DNA from 3 places in the Nocardia sp. XZ_19_369 genome. Region 1 is predicted to be linked to each of the others. Evidence: riboswitches for the same ligand, from Rfam matches in the RefSeq annotation. Region 1 holds a riboswitch; each other region holds the start of a gene.
The links. Region 1 has a riboswitch for cobalamin ahead of metE (5-methyltetrahydropteroyltriglutamate--homocysteine S-methyltransferase). Riboswitches for the same ligand answer to the same signal wherever they lie in the genome.
Positions count from the first base shown of each region.

Region 2: another riboswitch for cobalamin. It lies ahead of IBX18_RS32800 (ABC transporter substrate-binding protein); the one in region 1 lies ahead of metE (5-methyltetrahydropteroyltriglutamate--homocysteine S-methyltransferase).
Region 3: another riboswitch for cobalamin. It lies ahead of IBX18_RS20875 (iron ABC transporter permease); the one in region 1 lies ahead of metE (5-methyltetrahydropteroyltriglutamate--homocysteine S-methyltransferase).

Region 1 covers NZ_JACVED010000004.1:467,486-472,871, reverse strand. Annotated here, with positions in the region: gene IBX18_RS17485 (pyruvate carboxylase) at 1-441, opposite strand, end outside; gene IBX18_RS17480 (glycosyltransferase family 2 protein) at 557-1,432, opposite strand; cobalamin riboswitch at 1,731-1,870, shown strand; gene metE (5-methyltetrahydropteroyltriglutamate--homocysteine S-methyltransferase) at 2,052-4,367, shown strand; gene IBX18_RS17470 (TetR/AcrR family transcriptional regulator) at 4,464-5,033, shown strand; gene IBX18_RS17465 (hypothetical protein) at 5,030-5,386, shown strand, end outside.
Region 2 covers NZ_JACVED010000009.1:495,893-501,278, forward strand. Annotated here, with positions in the region: gene IBX18_RS32790 (MFS transporter) at 1-1,003, shown strand, start outside; gene IBX18_RS32795 (hypothetical protein) at 973-1,668, opposite strand; cobalamin riboswitch at 1,724-1,928, shown strand; gene IBX18_RS32800 (ABC transporter substrate-binding protein) at 1,945-3,522, shown strand; gene IBX18_RS32805 (ABC transporter permease) at 3,530-4,504, shown strand; gene IBX18_RS32810 (ATP-binding cassette domain-containing protein) at 4,501-5,386, shown strand, end outside.
Region 3 covers NZ_JACVED010000005.1:429,436-434,821, forward strand. Annotated here, with positions in the region: gene IBX18_RS20870 (ABC transporter ATP-binding protein) at 1-387, opposite strand, end outside; gene IBX18_RS20875 (iron ABC transporter permease) at 519-1,550, opposite strand; cobalamin riboswitch at 1,634-1,765, opposite strand; gene IBX18_RS20880 (alpha/beta fold hydrolase) at 1,831-3,000, shown strand; gene IBX18_RS20885 (ABC transporter substrate-binding protein) at 3,064-4,158, shown strand; gene IBX18_RS20890 (ABC transporter permease) at 4,158-5,018, shown strand; gene IBX18_RS20895 (ABC transporter ATP-binding protein) at 4,994-5,386, shown strand, end outside.

The DNA.
Region 1 (5,386 bases):
CGCGGCGAGCAACTCGTCCACGTCGGCGGACGGCGCGCTGGACCGCAGCACCGGCAGCCCGGCCGCCTTGGCCGCCGCGATGGCCCGCGCCTTGTTGCCCGCGAGCTCGAGCACCTCGGCGGACGGGCCGATGAAGGTGATGCCCTCGCGGGCGCAGGCCGCCGCCAGGTCCGGGTTCTCGGACAGGAAGCCGTAGCCCGGGTAGACGGCGTCGGCGCCCGCCGACTTGGCCGCGTCGACGATCGCGTCGATCGAGAGGTACGCCCGGACGGGGTGCCCCTGTTCACCGATCTGGTAGGACTCGGCCGCCTTCGTGCGATGGACCGAGTTGCGGTCCTCGTACGGGAAGACGGCCACCGTCCCAACGCCGAGCTCGTAGGCCGCGCGGAAGGCCCTGATGGCGATCTCGCCCCGATTGGCAACCAAGACTTTCGTGAACATTGGCCTAAGGTACCCGGACCCACCCGCCTCACAGACACGGAAGGGCCCTTCGCAAGCATCTTCACAACGCCGTCCGGCGGCGTTGCGAAGATGCGTTCATCCGCGCGTCACACTGTCAGATCCAGTGCATCGTGCGATGGCGGAGCCCGCCGCGGAACTGACCGACGGCGAGGCCGATCATCAGTCCGCGCTCCTCGGCAACCAATCCACGGGTGAATGGCAGACGAATCATGCGTAACAAGACTTCCGGCAGGTGAATTTCCGGCAACCCATTGTTCGGGAATTCCGCATTCAGCCGGGCGAGGCCGATGCCCCGGCTGCGTCCCTGCCGATATCCGGGACGGAAGCCCTGCCGGTATCGATAGGCGACGAGCGCCTCCGGCAGATATCCGAGACGGTATCCCTCGCGATGGGCCCGCCAGCCGAATTCGAGATCCTCGTTGGCGGCGTAGCTGGTGTCCTGGCCGCCCAGCTTCCGATACACCTCCGCCCGGCACGCCATGCTGGTCCCGATGATCACAGGTGCATAAACGCCGGTCGGCTGGAATTTGTCGGGGGTCGGGATGTTGGCGACGTGGCGCGGATTGGCCGCGTTGAGCGAATCACCTTCGACCGCAGAGCAAATCAGGTCGTACCCCTCGTCCAGGAACGCGACCATCCGGCTGATCCAATTGGAATGGGCCTGGTCGTCGTGATCGCAGAACAACAGGATCGTGCCGGCGGCTTGCGTCGCGCCGACATTACGGGCAAATGCCGCACCGGAGGTCCCCGACGCGTCCACATAGCGTAGTTCGAGGCGGCCTTGCAGCGGATGAGTTTCGATATGGAGTTTCACATCGATCGGGGATCCGTTGTCGGCTATGACGACATCGAATTCCCCCCTATAATCTTGACGCGTCAAGGCGCCCAGTTGGACATCGAGTAGATCCAGGCCGTCGGCCGTCCCGATGTAGGTTGGAATGACGATCGATACCGACCGTTCAGTCACCACGCGTACTCCTGCAATCGTTTCCCCACGCGGGAGCCCTCCCCCCGAGGGGACAACCTTAAACGCATTCCGGAAAGAGGGGCTACACCCGAGTTCCGTGGGCTTCCTCACAGACTTGGTCAAATGACCAAACAGTGATGGGCAAATGATCGAAGACGCCGCTCCCCCGCCCGGCCGCCCACCACCGCGCCGCGCGCCCTATGCTCGTAGGTGCAGCTGGTTCACTGCGGCGCGTACGAGATGGAGCCCCGTCGTCGCGCAGCGGAGTCGAGTTCGACCGCCCCGAAAGGGTGGCCGGGCGAGAGGGAACCCGGTGGGAATCCGGGACTGTCCCGCAGCGGTGAGCAGGAACGACCGCCGTCACACGCACTGGGCACGATGCCCGGGAAGCGACGGCCAGTAGGTCGGCCGCGAGGCCGGTGCCTGTGAGTCCGAAGACCTGCCAGCCGTGTCGGATACGCCGTATCCGGCGGCCACCGCCTCGTGGATCTGGGCGCGCGGTTCTACCAGTACTGATATGTCGGGCTCTAGTTCTGTCGAATCTCCTGGCGTATCGAGGTAGCCGCGCAACCCGTATGGCGTTGGCTTACGACTTCGTCGTTCGCCAAAGGGCGCTGCGTGCATGATCGCTCGCTGCGCTCGCGAATGGCACCAGCACTGGAGAGACAACGTGACTGTTGTAAATCAGACACCGTTCACCGCAACGGTTCTCGGGCTACCTAGGGTCGGACCGCGGCGCGAGCTCAAGCGGGCCACCGAGGCCTACTGGGCGGGCAAGATCGACGCCGACCGGTTGCACGCCGTCGCGCGCGAGCTGCGCCACGCCCAGCTCACCGAATTACAAGCGGCAGGCCTGGATTCGATCCCGGTGGGCACCTTCTCGTACTACGACCAGGTGCTCGACACCGCCCAGCTGCTCGGCGCACTGCCGCAGCGGGTCGCCGGGATCGCCGAGCCACTGGACCGGTACTTCGCCGCCGCCCGCGGCACCGACACGGTGGAACCGCTGGAGATGACCAAGTGGTTCGACACCAACTACCACTATCTGGTGCCGGAAATCGGCCAGGACACCGTGTTTTCGCTGAACCCGGCGAAGCTGCTGGACGAGGTGCGCGAGGCGGCCGAGCTCGGCGCGAACGCGCGCCCGGTGGTGGTCGGGCCGATCACCTTCCTGAAACTGGCCAAGGCCACCGGCGGTGCGCCGTTGGACCGGCTCACCGAACTCGTCCCGCTGTATCGCGAGTTGCTCCGGCTGCTGGCCGAGGCAGGGGTCGGCTGGGTGCAGATCGATGAGCCTGCGCTGGTCACCGACCTCACCCACGACGAAATCGACCTGGTCCGTAGCACTTACACCGACCTGTCCGCGTCGTCGCAGCGCCCCGCGATCCTGGTGGCGACCTACTTCGGCCATCCCGACGCGGCACTGACCGCGCTGGCTGGCACCGACATCGAGGGCATCGCGCTCGACTTCACCGCAGGCACCGGCGTTTCCGATGTGGTGGGCGTTCCGGCCCTGGCGGGCAAGCTGCTGGTGGCCGGCGTGGTCGACGGCCGCAACGTCTGGCGAGCCGATCTCGACCAGGCACTGTCCACCCTGGGCACCCTGCTGGGTAGCGCTGCGTCGGTGGCGGTCTCGACCTCGTGCTCGCTGCTGCACGTGCCGTACACGCTCGCCGCGGAGACCGGGCTGGACGACCGGCTGCGATCCTGGCTGGCGTTCGGCACGGAGAAGGTGGCCGAGGTTCGGCTGCTGGCGACCGCGCTGACCGAGGGCACCGAGGCGATCAGCGCCGAATTGGCCGACGTGCGTGCGGCATTGGCGACGCGGCAGTCCGACCCCCGGCTGAACGACGCCCAGGTGCGGGCCAGGTTGGCGGCGCTCGGCCCGGACGCCAGCAGGCGTGCGCCCGCCGAGGAACGCCGTGCGCTGCAACAGGAACGGCTGCACCTGCCGCCGCTGCCGACCACGACCATCGGCTCGTACCCGCAGACCTCGGCGATCCGGTTGGCCAGGGCCGCGTTCCGCAAGGGCGAGATCGACGAGGCCGAGTACATCCGCCGGATGCGCGCCGAGGTCGCCGATGTCATTGCGCTGCAGGAGAAGCTGGGCCTCGACGTGCTGGTGCACGGCGAGCCGGAGCGCAACGACATGGTGCAGTACTTCGCCGAACAGCTCGACGGCTTCGCCGCCACCGAGCAGGGCTGGGTGCAGTCCTACGGTTCGCGCTGCGTGCGACCGCCGATCCTGTTCGGCGACGTGACCCGGCCCGCGCCGATGACCGTCGACTGGATCAGCTACGCGCAGTCGCTCACCGACAAGCCGGTGAAGGGCATGCTCACCGGGCCGGTCACCATCCTCGCCTGGTCGTTCGTGCGCGACGACCAGCCGCTCGGCGATTCGGCACGGCAGGTCGCGCTGGCCATCCGGGACGAGACGGTGGACCTGCAGGCCGCGGGTATCCGCATCATCCAGGTGGACGAGCCGGCGCTGCGGGAGTTGCTGCCGCTGCGCAAGATCGACCAGCAGGCCTACCTCGACTGGTCGGTGCAGGCGTTCCGGATCGCCACCTCCGGCGTCTCGGACGCCACCCAGGTGCACACCCACCTCTGCTACTCGGAGTTCGGCGAGGTGATCGACGCGATCGCCGGACTGGACGCCGACGTGACCTCGATCGAGGCGGCGCGCTCCCGGATGGAGGTGCTCGACGACCTCAACGCGGCGGGCTTCGACCTGGGTGTCGGGCCGGGCGTGTACGACATCCACTCGCCCAGGGTGCCCAGCGTCGAGGAGATCACCACGTCCTTGCGTGCGGCGCTGAAAGCCGTTCCCGCCGAACGGCTGTGGGTCAATCCGGACTGCGGGCTGAAGACCCGTGGGCAGGCCGAGGTGGCGGCGTCACTGCGGAACATGGTGGCCGCTGCGACGGCTGTGCGCTGATCGCTCCGGCTTTGTGAAGTTCAGCCCCCTTCGTGTTCGCGGAGAGGGCTGAACTGCACACTTGTTTATGACTGACTGGTCATTCATAATCGAATCATGCCGAAGAAAGTCGACCGGGTCGCCCGCCGAGCGGAGATTCTCGAGGCCGCCGTGCGCGTGTTCGCCCGCAAGGGCTTCGCCACCTCGCGTATCGAGGACGTCGCCGCCGAGGCGGGCATCGCCAAGGGCAGCGTGTATCTGTACTTCGACAGCCGAGATGCGTTGCTGGCCGGGGTTTTCCAGAGCTATGCCGAGAGCAGCGGACAGGTGCTGGCCGAGCTCGGCGACGGCACCGCACTGGATCGGCTGACCAGGCTGATCCGCGGGACGGTCGAGATGCTCGCCGCGCACCCCGACCATGCGCGCGTCCTGCTGGACGTCTGGGCGTCGAATCCACCGCTCGATATGGCGACGGTGTATCGCGAATACCGCTCGGCCGTCGCGGATCTGCTGCGGCAGGCACGGGCCGACGGTGAGTTGCGACCCGACATCGGCGAACCACATGCCGCAGTCGTCGTCGGCGCCATCGAGGGGTGTCTCGTCCAGGCATTGGTCGATCCGCAGGTGTCCCTGCGCGAACTGGCCGACCCGATGGTACAGATCTGCGTGGAAGGAATCCGTCGATGAATCTCACGGATCGATTGATCGCCCCGAATGCCACACGTGGTGAGGTCGTCACCGGCTTCGGCGCGGCATTCGGCGGCGCCGCACTGGCTTTCGGCTTGGCGCTGCACGCCCAGTTGTCCTGGCTGAGCGTCGCCGTCGTCACGCTGGTCGCCTTCGACATGTTCGGCGGCGCGGTCGTCAACGCCACCGATTCGGCGAAGCGCTGGTATCACCGTCCGGATCGAACCAGCCTGCACCACCTCGCCTTCGTCGCCATCCACGTCCAGCCGTTCCTGCTCGCCCTGGTGGTCCCCGGCTTCACCTGGCTCGCCGCCACCGTCATTTACGCCTCCGCCCTCACCGGGGCCGCCCTG
Region 2 (5,386 bases), on a different contig from region 1:
GCGGGTCGCGTCGGTGGCCATCGGCGCGCTGGGTGGCGTGGGTGCCGGATTGGCGCTGACCGCCCGGGATCTGGTGAGCCTGTGCATCGGGCTGGCGTTCGTCGGGGCGACCAGCGGAGCGGCCGACGTGGCCATCAACGCGGTGGCCGGACGGGCGGAGCGGAGCGCGAGTCGCCCCGTCATCACCCGGGCCCATGGCGCGTTCTCCAGCCTGGTGGTGCTCGGCAGTCTTGCCACCGGATTGGCTGCCGCGGCCGAACTTCCGCTCGCGGTCCCCTTTGTCGTGGTCGCCATCGCCTCGATGGTGACCGGTGCCGCCACGTTCCGGATGCTGCCGGGCCGCGACATACCGGAGGACTACGAGGACTGCACCGCAACAGATTTCGCCGACTCCCACCGATGGCGGATCGCTCCTTTCGTACTCATCGGGGCACTCGGCGCGCTGGCCTTCGCCAGCGAGAACGCGCATCAGAGTTGGAGCGCGGTCTTCGCCGAGGCCGAACTGCACACCGGGCCGGGATCGAGCGCGGTCGCGCCCGCCGTGTTCGCGGGCACGGTCGCGCTCACGCGGTTCGCCGTCGGCGGCGTGCGGGCCGATATGTCCCGCACCGTACTACTCGCCGGAGCTGCGGCCACCGCGGTCGGCACCGTCCTCATCGCCTCGGCGCCAACACTTTTCGTCGCCGCAGCCGGTCTCGCGGTGGCCGCGGCCGGGACCGCGGTGCTGTTCCCGACGCTGCTGGCCGTGGTCTCGCGCAACGTCGACGAGGCCCGCCGCGGCCGCGCGACATCGATCGTCACGATGGTGTCCTACCTCGGATTCCTGCTCGGGCCGGTCTATGTCGGACTCTGGGCCGACGCCGTCGGGCTGCGCGGTGCCATGCTGGCCGTCGCGGTACTCGCTGCCGGACTGTTCCTGCTGACACCGGTATTGCTGCGCCGCAGCGGATTCGGTAAACGCGGTGCGGCCGATCAGGTCGACTCGGCAATGAGGTGGAGGTAGGCGGTGTCGAGCGGGATATCGACCGCATACCAGGCTGCGGGTCGGTCGTCGTCGCGGGGACACCAAGCGGACGCGATGCACAGCCGGGCCACTTCCCCTGCGGCCAAGCCGGGGAGATGCCACGCGATTCCGGCCGGATCTGCATATCGCACACCGTAATCGGTGCTGTCGTCCGAGCCGGTCGACAACAGCCGCGCCCACCTGACGGGCATCAGCCGACCGTCCGCGGCCTGCATTGCGAGCAGCTCCGCATCCGGGCCGCCGATCGACACCATGAAGTGCTCGTTCTCGACACTCACCGCCGCGAGGCATTCGCCGGAGTCCTGGCCGCCGTACGCATCGGCGGGCAGGTCGGTCAGCGCGGCCGAGACGACCAGTCCGGACACCTCGGCGCGCGCCTGCACCTGCCAGATTCCGGCCCACACGGGGACCGGTGGGCCGTCGTCCCAGGGCTTGACATCGATGCCGCCGATCAGCAGATCGACCGTTGCGGTCCGGTGCCGCCAGCGATGCAGATGGGAACCATTCGCCAAGCGCCACAGGGTATTCGACTCCGCCGGTAGCACATCCGCCGCGAGCGTGACGGAGAACTCGACGGTGCCGAGGGGCGTGTCGATCACCGCTGGGCGACGGTCTGCCTGAGCCAGCTGGTCGGTGGGGAGCATCCGCCTATCATCCAGGGTTGCCGACCGGCGTATCCCGGATACCCGAACGTACCGCAATCCGGCTGCTCGTCGGCGTCAGGAATAGCAGACGGTATGGTCTGAATCCGGCGTAGGGAACACCGGTGCGAATCCGGGGCTGTCCCGCAACTGTCACCGAGGAGCGATCCGCCGATTCATGGTCACGGCCTACCCAGGCTGGAAGACCGGCGGGGAGCGTTGATCCGGGAGCCAGGATACCTGCGCCGTGGTACCGGGAACTCACCCACGAGGATGGCAATGGACAAGTACACAGCGGTGCGGCCCGGGCTCGGTCGCCGTTCCTTTCTGCTCGGGAGCGCGGGTGCGCTCGCGCTGGGCGGCCTGCTCGCGGGTTGCGGCACCGAAGGCGGCCCAGCGGCGCCGGATGGACCACCGCGAGCGGGCGGACGCCTGCGGTCGGTGATCGCGGGGCGGTCGGCGAGCGCGGACGTGCTCGATCCGCACGAGGCCGGTAGTTCGGCGGGTGGCGCGGTGTCGAAGAACGTGTGGGACAAGCTCGTCGCCTACAACAACGACCTGACGTTGCGCTATCGGCTGGCGGAGTCGTTGGAGCCCAATGCCGACGGCAGCCAGTGGCGGATCACGCTGCGCCGTGGCGTGGTGTTCAGCGACGGCTCGCCGTTGACGGCGCGGGATGTGCTGTGGAGTTTCGAGCGGATGCTCGACCCCGCCAAGAAGTCGTCCGGCGATCTGGCCAACATCGACATGTCGCGCACCCGCGCCGACGGCGATCTCGGTGTGCTGGTGACGATGAAAACGCCGCTGGCCGACTTCGGTTCGGTGCTGGCGGGCTGGTACTGCTACATCGTGAAGGAGGGCACCGGCACCATCGATGGATCATCGCTGCCGGTGGGCACCGGTCCGTTCGCCTTGCAGCGGTGGTCGCCCGGCGACCGAACACTGTTGCGGCGCAACGACCGATACTGGGACGGACGGCCCCTGCTCGACGAGGTGGAGATCATCCAGATCGCGGAGACCGAGGCACGGGTCAATGCCTTCCTGTCCGGGGAAGCCGATGTGGTGCACGAGATCTCGTACTTGCAAGCGCGCACCCTGGAGCGCGACCCCGGTACGACCGTGGTGGTCCCGCCCGCCGGCCTGATGGGCGCGTTCCAGATGCGGGTGGACACACCGCCGTTCGACGACGTGCGGGTCCGGCAGGCCATGCGTCTCGCCGTGAACCGCCAGGCCATGGTCGATTCCGTGTATTACGGCTACGCCGAGATCGGCAACGACGTCTACGGCAAGGGTACGCCCTTCTACCACGACGGTCTGCCGCAGCGGACCTATGACCCGCAGCGCGCGCGAGAGCTGTTGCGGGAGGCGGGCAAAGAGAATCTGACGGTCACGCTGCCGACCGCCGACGGCTCGCCGGGCATGCTCGACTCCGCGACATTGTTCGCCGAGCACGCGAAGGCTGCCGGGATCAACATCCGGCTCGAATCGGTGCCCGCGGACACCTACTTCTCCCAGGTCAGCGGTAAAGCACCGCTGTCGCACATCGGTTGGTGGAACTACAGTCTCGATTACTTCTACGGCCAGACCATGACCAGCACCTCACCCAGCAACGGCACCGGCTGGCGGCGGCCTGGGTGGGACGCGAAGTTCGCCGAGGCGCGCGCCGCGATGGACCCGCAACGCCGCCGCACGCTGTATCACGAACTCCAGGAAGAACTCTGGAACGAGGGCGGATACATCCTGCACAGCTTCGCCAAACGTCCCGACGCGGCGAAGAACCATGTGCGCGGCGTACGCAGCGGGGTGCCCGGCACCGACGACTGGGCGAACTACGCCACCACCTGGTTGGCGACGTAGCAGCGCCGTGATCGCCTATATCGCACGGCGTGTCGGCGGTGGGATCGGTGTGCTGTTCGCCGTCGCGCTCGTGGTCTTCTGGTTGTTCGAAGCACTGGACTCGGATGCGGCCACGGTGCTGCTGTCGCGCGACGGTGGCGGCGACCCCGCGCCGGAGCAGTTGACCGCGTTGCGCGCCGAGCTCGGGCTGGACCGGCCCGCACCGGTGCGCTTCGCCGAGTGGCTGTTCGCTTTTCTCCAGGGCGATCTCGGCCATTCGCTGATCTCGGGGCGCCCGGTGAGCGATGTCCTGCTCGGCCGCGCGACCAACAGTGTCACCCTCGCGCTGCTCACCGCCGCGCTGCTGATCCCGCTGGCGCTCGCGCTCGGACTGGTGGCGGGAGTCCGCGCCGGGACCCGGACCGATCGGGTGATCAGTGCGGTCGCGCTCGCGGCGGAGTCGGTGCCGTCCTTCGTGTTCGGTGTGCTGCTGGTGGCGACGGTGTCGCTGTCGCTGCACCTGTTGCCAGCTGTCTCCCTATTGCCGACCGGCATGAGCGCGTGGCAGCGGCCGGAGATCCTGGTGCTGCCGGTGACCTGTCTGTTGATCGGGCTGGCACCGCATCCGGTGCGGATGGTGCGGGCGCAGACCGCGGAAGTCATGGCGGGCAACTACATTCGGACGGCCCGGCTCAACGGCATCGGTGGACTGCGGCTGCTGCTGCGGCATGTCGCGCCCAATGCGGTATCCGCGTCGATCTATCCGCTCGCCGGTTCGGTCGTCGGGTTGATCGGCGGTGTCGCGGTGGTGGAGACGCTGTTCAACTATCCGGGGTTGTCGCAGGAACTGTTGCGCGCCATCTCGGCTCGCGACTTTCCCTTCGTCCAGTCGGCCGCAGTACTGATGGCGGCCGTCGGGATCGCGATCTACCTGATCGCCGATCTGCTGACCCTGCTGGTGAGTCCGCGGGCCCGCCAGCTGGCGCTGACGGAGCGAGCATGAGGGCGCGACGCCGGATTCGCTCCGGCTGGCTGCTGGTCACCGCACTGGTGCTGCTTCTCGTGCTGCTCGGTCCGGTGTTCGCGCCGTACGCGCCGACCGCGGTGGTCGCGCCACCGTTCCAGCCGCCGACGGGGCGCCATCTCTTCGGCACCGATGTGGTCGGCCGGGATGTGCTGTCGCGGGTACTGCACGGCGGCCTGCCGCTGCTGTCGCTCGCCGGGCTCGTGCTGGTCGTCGCGTACGCGCTCGGCCTGGGGCTGGGTTTGCTCGCGGGTCTGCGCCGCGGACTGGACCGCTGGATCATGCTCCCGGTCGACGCGATCGTCGTCGTGCCGTGGTTCCTGATGCTCGCGGTGATCGCGACCGCGCTGGGGGCCGGTCCGGTCGCGATCGTGGTGACCGCGGCGCTGGCCTCGGTGCCCTGGATCATCCGGATCGTCCGCACCTGCGTGCTGGAACTCGCTTCCACCGGGTACGTCGAATCGGCCCGGGCCAGAGGGGAACCGCTGTGGCGGCTCGCGGTGGTCGAGGTGCTGCCGAATCTGCGATCGGTGGTGCTGGCCGATGCGGGAGTGCGGATGTCGGCGAGCATTTCGATGGTCGCGGTCAGCGGCTTCCTCGGCCTCGGACTTCGCCCGCCCTCCCCCGACTGGGCGCTCATGATCACCGAGAATCGGCCGGGTTTCGGCGTGCAGCCGTGGGCGGTGCTCGCGCCGGCGCTGTTGATCATGGTGCTGGTGGTGTCGGTCAATATGGTCACCGACCGGGCCTTCGAGGTGAATCGCCCGGCGGCGTCGGGCGTTTCGGCGGTTTCTACGGCGGATGGCCTGACGGTCGACGGACTCACGGTTCGCGATGCTTCAGGAAGCGTTGTACTGGAAG
Region 3 (5,386 bases), on a different contig from region 1:
GAGCAGCACTCGTTGGCGTTCACCGCCGGAGAGTCGATGCACCGGTCGGTCGGCGAATCCGGTGAGATCCACCGTGGCCAACGCCTCTTGGACAGCCTGCTGTTCGAGCGGCGAGCCGGCACCCCATGGCGGCAGGTACGGGGTGAGTCCCAGCGCCACCACCTCGCCGGCGCGCAGGTCAGCCGGTGGGCGCTCGTCCTGTGCGACCATCGCAACCGTGCGGGCCCGCCGGCGCGACGACATCGCGTGCAGCACTTCGCCATCCACCGTTACCCGACCACGCACCGGCCGCCGCACCCCCGCGAGAGTCTGCAACAGCGTCGACTTCCCTGCGCCGTTCGGTCCGACGATCCCGATCGTCTCGCCGGGCTGGATCGCGAAGCTCACGTCGGAGACCACGGTCCGGCGCCCAGCTGCGCATGCGAGCCCGTGCACTTTCAATGCTCCAGCGTTACCAGTGGTTTCGACGCTGTCGCGCGCAGAGCTAGTGGTGCTGGTGATGGCGATGTTGTTACCGCTCATGACTCTCCGAACCGATAACGCCGTCGCCCCATCAGAATCAGGAAGGTGGGGGCGCCGATGAGTCCGGTCAGCACGCCGACGGGGATCTCGATGGGGCGAACCACGATTCGAGTGGCGGCATCGGCCACGACGAGGAACAGCGCACCGCAGAGCGCACAGGCGGGTAACAGATTGCGGTGACGCGGACCGACCAGCAGACGGGCCGCGTGCGGGACAACCAGCCCGACGAAGCCGATACCACCGGAGACCGCCACGAGCACGCCGACCAGCACCGCGAGCAACACGAACAGCGCAATGCGGAGCTCTTTGACGGGAACGCCCAGTGAGGCGGCGGTATCGCCGCCGACGGTCAGCGCGTCGAGCCAGCCACTCGCACCTAGCAGCGCGACAGCCGCGACCACTACCACGCTCAGCGGCAACGCGATTCGCGTCCAGTCGGCGCCCGCGAGGCTGCCGAGCAACCAGAACAGCACCGCCTGGGCGTGCGAAGGATCCGGACGACGGAAGATGAGGTAGCTGCTCAACGCGGCGAACCCGGAGCTGAGCACGGTGCCGGTGAGCACCAGCCGCAACGGCGTCAGCCCGCCCTGCAGCACCGCGATCAGGAACACCAGCCCCGCCGCGACGAACGCACCGACCAGCGCCCCACCGGACAACGCCCACACCCCGGCCCCGGCGAACAACCCGGAGGTGATGACCGCAGCCGCGCCGACCCCCGCACCTGACGAAACCCCGAGCAGGTACGGGTCGGCCAGCGGATTACGCACCAGGGTCTGCATGGCCGCGCCCGCCAGCGCCAGCCCCGCGCCGACGATCGCGGCGAGCACAGTTCGCGGCACCCGCAGCTGCCACACGATGGTGTCCAAGCCGAAGTCGGTCGGCGCCTGCCCGGTCACCCGGTGTTGCAGCACCGTCAATACCGAAGAGACGGGCAAGGTTTCCGCGCCGAAGCCGGTGGCGAGAATCATCGCGCAGATCAGTAAGGCCCCGAGGGCAGGGAAGATGATCGCCGCACGGACACGAGTCATGCCGCCACCCCGCCAGCGCTGGGTTCCGGCATGCGCCGAGCGCGCATGATTCGGTGGTGCTCCACAGGCAAGTCGCGGCCTCTCCAGAGTTGTCCCGGCAGGGGAGGTCTGACTTTCGCCGTGAGGGCGATCACAGTGGCGCGACCGTTCCGGAATTACACCGGATTCCCGCACCCGCCGAGGTTGACGGCAGGACTCTACCGTTCGGTCGGGTTCGCGGCGCCGCGGGGGCAAGGTGTGGAATGGCGACAGTCCACATTCTTTACCTACAGTGGGACAGATGTCGCCGTTCGATGACCGGCACCCGTCCACTGTCGCGGACTGGGACGACGCGCGACGCAAAGCCCGGCTACGGGACACCAGCCTGTGGCACGAGTGGAAGACGTTGCGCCGGACCAGGTCCGCGGTGCTGCGGGTGGTCGTACTGCTGGCCGCCGTACTGGTCGTCTTCGCCCAGTACCTCACCTACGACGTAGAACCCGAACAGGTACGACTCGCCCGCACCGACCCCGCGATCCTGCCCGTCGCCGCCCCGGCCGATCCCGAAGACTGGGACACGGTGGTGGTCGACATGGTCGGGCTCGGCGGCCTGGACGCCAGCGCGACCGCCGCCGCCCTGCCCGCGCTGCGCGGGATGGGCGTGGTCTGGGCCATCCGCTACGACAACGAAGGTATCGACACCAAGGTCATCGCCGACCTGATCGTGCGCGCCACCGAGCTGTCCGGCTTGAAGAACATCGTGCTGGTCGGGCACAGCATGGGCGGGGTGATCGCGTTGGAGGTCGCCAAACACATCCACCTCGACAGCGACCGCCACCTGGCCGGGGTGATCCTGGACTGCACGCCGGTGGACCTGAACGCGGTCCGCCCGGAGAGCCGCGGCCGCGGCGAGGACATGGTGCGCTGGATGCGCTGGCTGCCCGGCGCGCGAGAAAGCCGCCTGCTGCGGCTGGCCGTGGAAACCTATGCGCGCCGCGACCGTTTCGTCTCGTACGGCGGCGATGGCCGACCGCCCGGCATCCGCTTCGGCCGGCTGCGTGTGGTGATGGGCGAGGTGTTGCGGGAGAAGATCTTTTCGCGCAACGCGGCGAGCAACGGGCTGATCGAGGTGCAGTTCACCGCGATCGTGGCGGGCGGCGCGACCAATGATCTGAAGGCGCTGGCCGCGCCGGTGGACGGAAAGCCGCGCCCCGCCATCGTTTTCATCCGTCCGCGCGACCCGAGCCGGGACCGGGTGGTCGATGTCGAGTACTCGCACCAGGTGTTGATCGAGCAGGCCGGCGGCGTGGACGGCACGCTCTCGGTGGTGCAGGCGCGAAACACCGGGCATGCCAATCCGATGCAGCGCCCGGTCGAGTACAACACGGTGATCGACCAGCAGATCCTGCCGTTCATCCAGCAGTACCAGGAGCAGGTCCGGGCGCAGACGACGGCGGCGGCACCGCGCTGAGCAGTTCGAACCAGCATGAGACAAACGGTGTTCGGGCCGGATTTGTCTTGTTTGAATCCCTGCATGTACCGACCACGCACGTTTCTGTTCGGCCGCCAAGGCCGCACCACCGCCGCATTGCTCGCCGTGGCAACCGTTGCGACCCTCGGACTCACCGGCTGCGCGAACAACGACAAGCCGGTCGGTCCCGTCGCCGCGGACACGCCGCTACCCGTTGACGTTCCGGCAGGCACCAAGCTGATCGTCGCCGACCAGTCCGAGCGCCTGCAGTCGGTGCTGCGGATCTCCGGTGAGCTGGACAAGCTGCCGTTCCAGGTCGAGTTCGCCAATTTCGTCGGCGGACCGGCCATTCTCGAAGCCTTCCGCGCCGAGGCCGCCGACGTGGCGCAGGTGGGCGATGTGCCGCCGATCCACGCGTTGATCGCCGGGCAGGACGTGCCGATCGTCGCCGCGTACCAAACCAGCCCGACCGCACTGAAACTAGCGGTGGCGCCGGGCAAGTCGGTGAGCACGCTGACCGACCTGAAGGGCAAGAAGATCGCCTACGCCGAGGGCACCGCCCAGCAGGCTGCGGTGCTGCGCGCGCTGGACAAGGCCGGACTGAAACCCGGTGACGTGCAATTGATCCGGCTGCAGCTGGCCGAGTTCCTCGACGCCGTGCGCACCGCGCAGGTGGACGTCGCGCCGCTGATCGAGCCGAATGTGACTCGGCTGCTGCGTACTCCGGGTGCGTCGCTGATCCCGGACGCGCAGACCGAAGGCATCTACGGCGGGCTCGGCTATCTGTATGCCCGCCGCGCGGTGGTGCAGGATCCCGCCAAGGCCGCCGCGACCCGCGCCCTCGTCGGCGCGTTCGTGCGGGCCAACCAGTGGGTCAACACCCATCAGGACGAGTGGGCGCGCAGGTATTACGTGGACAACCAGAAGGTCGGTCCCGAGGACGCCAAGCGCATCGTGGACTCGCTGGGCACCTTCACCTTCCCGCATCTGGATCAACAGCTGGTCGACCGGCAGCAGGCCACCATCGACGCCATCGCCGAGGCCGGCGAGCTGCCGAAGAAGGTGCAGGCGGCCAACGGCTTCGACCTGCGCTACGACGCCGCGATCACCGAGGCGGTCACCGCCAGCGGTGCCGCGTTCGCCCCGAAGGAACGCTGATGGCCACCTTGGACGCCGGAGTATGGAACAAGTTCGGGCGCAGTGCCGCACCGGCGCGCGAACTCGCCAAGCGCAAGCCGACCCGGCCCCGGCTCGGCCCCGGTCGGCCGATCCCGTTCGGCGCCGCCGTCGGACCTACGCTGCTGATCGCCGCGTGGGTGCTCGGATCCGCCTCCGGCACAATGGATCCGGAGACCCTGCCGGCGCCGTGGACGGTCGCCCAGACCGCCGGTGACCTGCTCGCCGACGGCAGGCTGCAATCCAACCTGCTCACCTCGGTGCAGCGCGCCGGTTACGGCCTGGTCCTCGGTGTCGCCGTCGGGCTGGTCCTCGCACTCGTCGCGGGCTTGAGCCGGATCGGTGAAGCGCTGGTGGACGGCCCGATTCAGATCAAGCGCGCTATTCCGACGCTCGCGCTGATCCCGCTGTTCATCGTGTGGTTCGGCATCGGCGAGGAGATGAAGCTGCTCGTCATCACGACCAGCGTGGCCATCCCGATCTATCTGAACACCCACGCCTACCTGCGCAGCGTCGACGCCAGGTACGTGGAACTCGCACAGACGGTAGGACTTTCGCGCTGGGGCTTCATCCGCCGCATCGCGCTGCCCGGTTCGCTGCCCGGCTTCTTCCTCGGACTTCGCCTCGCGGTGACCATCGCCTGGCTGGCCCTGGTGGTGGTGGAACAGGTCAATGCCACCAGCGGCATCGGCTACCTGATGACCCAGGCCCGCACCTACGGCCAAATCGACGTGATCGTGGTCGGGCTCGTGATCTACGGCCTGCTCGGACTTTTCGGTGATCTCGCCGTGCGTGCGGTGGAAAGGAAGGCGCTGTCATGGCGACAGACATTGGGGGACTGAACGTAGTCCGGACGCGCGCGTTGCGTCGCGGATTCGGCGAGCGGGTCGTGCTGCGCGACATCGATCTCGACATCGCGCGCGGGGAATTCGTTGCCCTGCTCGGTCGTAGCGGTTCCGGAAAGAGCACCCTGCTCCGTGCGCTGGCGGAACTGGACTACGACGTGCCCGGCTCGGGCGAACTGACGGTTCCGGCCGAACGTGCGGTGGTGTTCCAGGATTCCCGGCTGCTGCCGTGGATCCGGGTGCTCGACAACGTGATTCTCGGTCTGCGCGGGACCGGTGCCGCCGAGCGTGGGCGGGCCGCACTCGCCGAGGTTGGCCTGGCGGGCCGCGAAAAAGCGTGGCCCAGAGAGCTTTCCGGCGGCGAA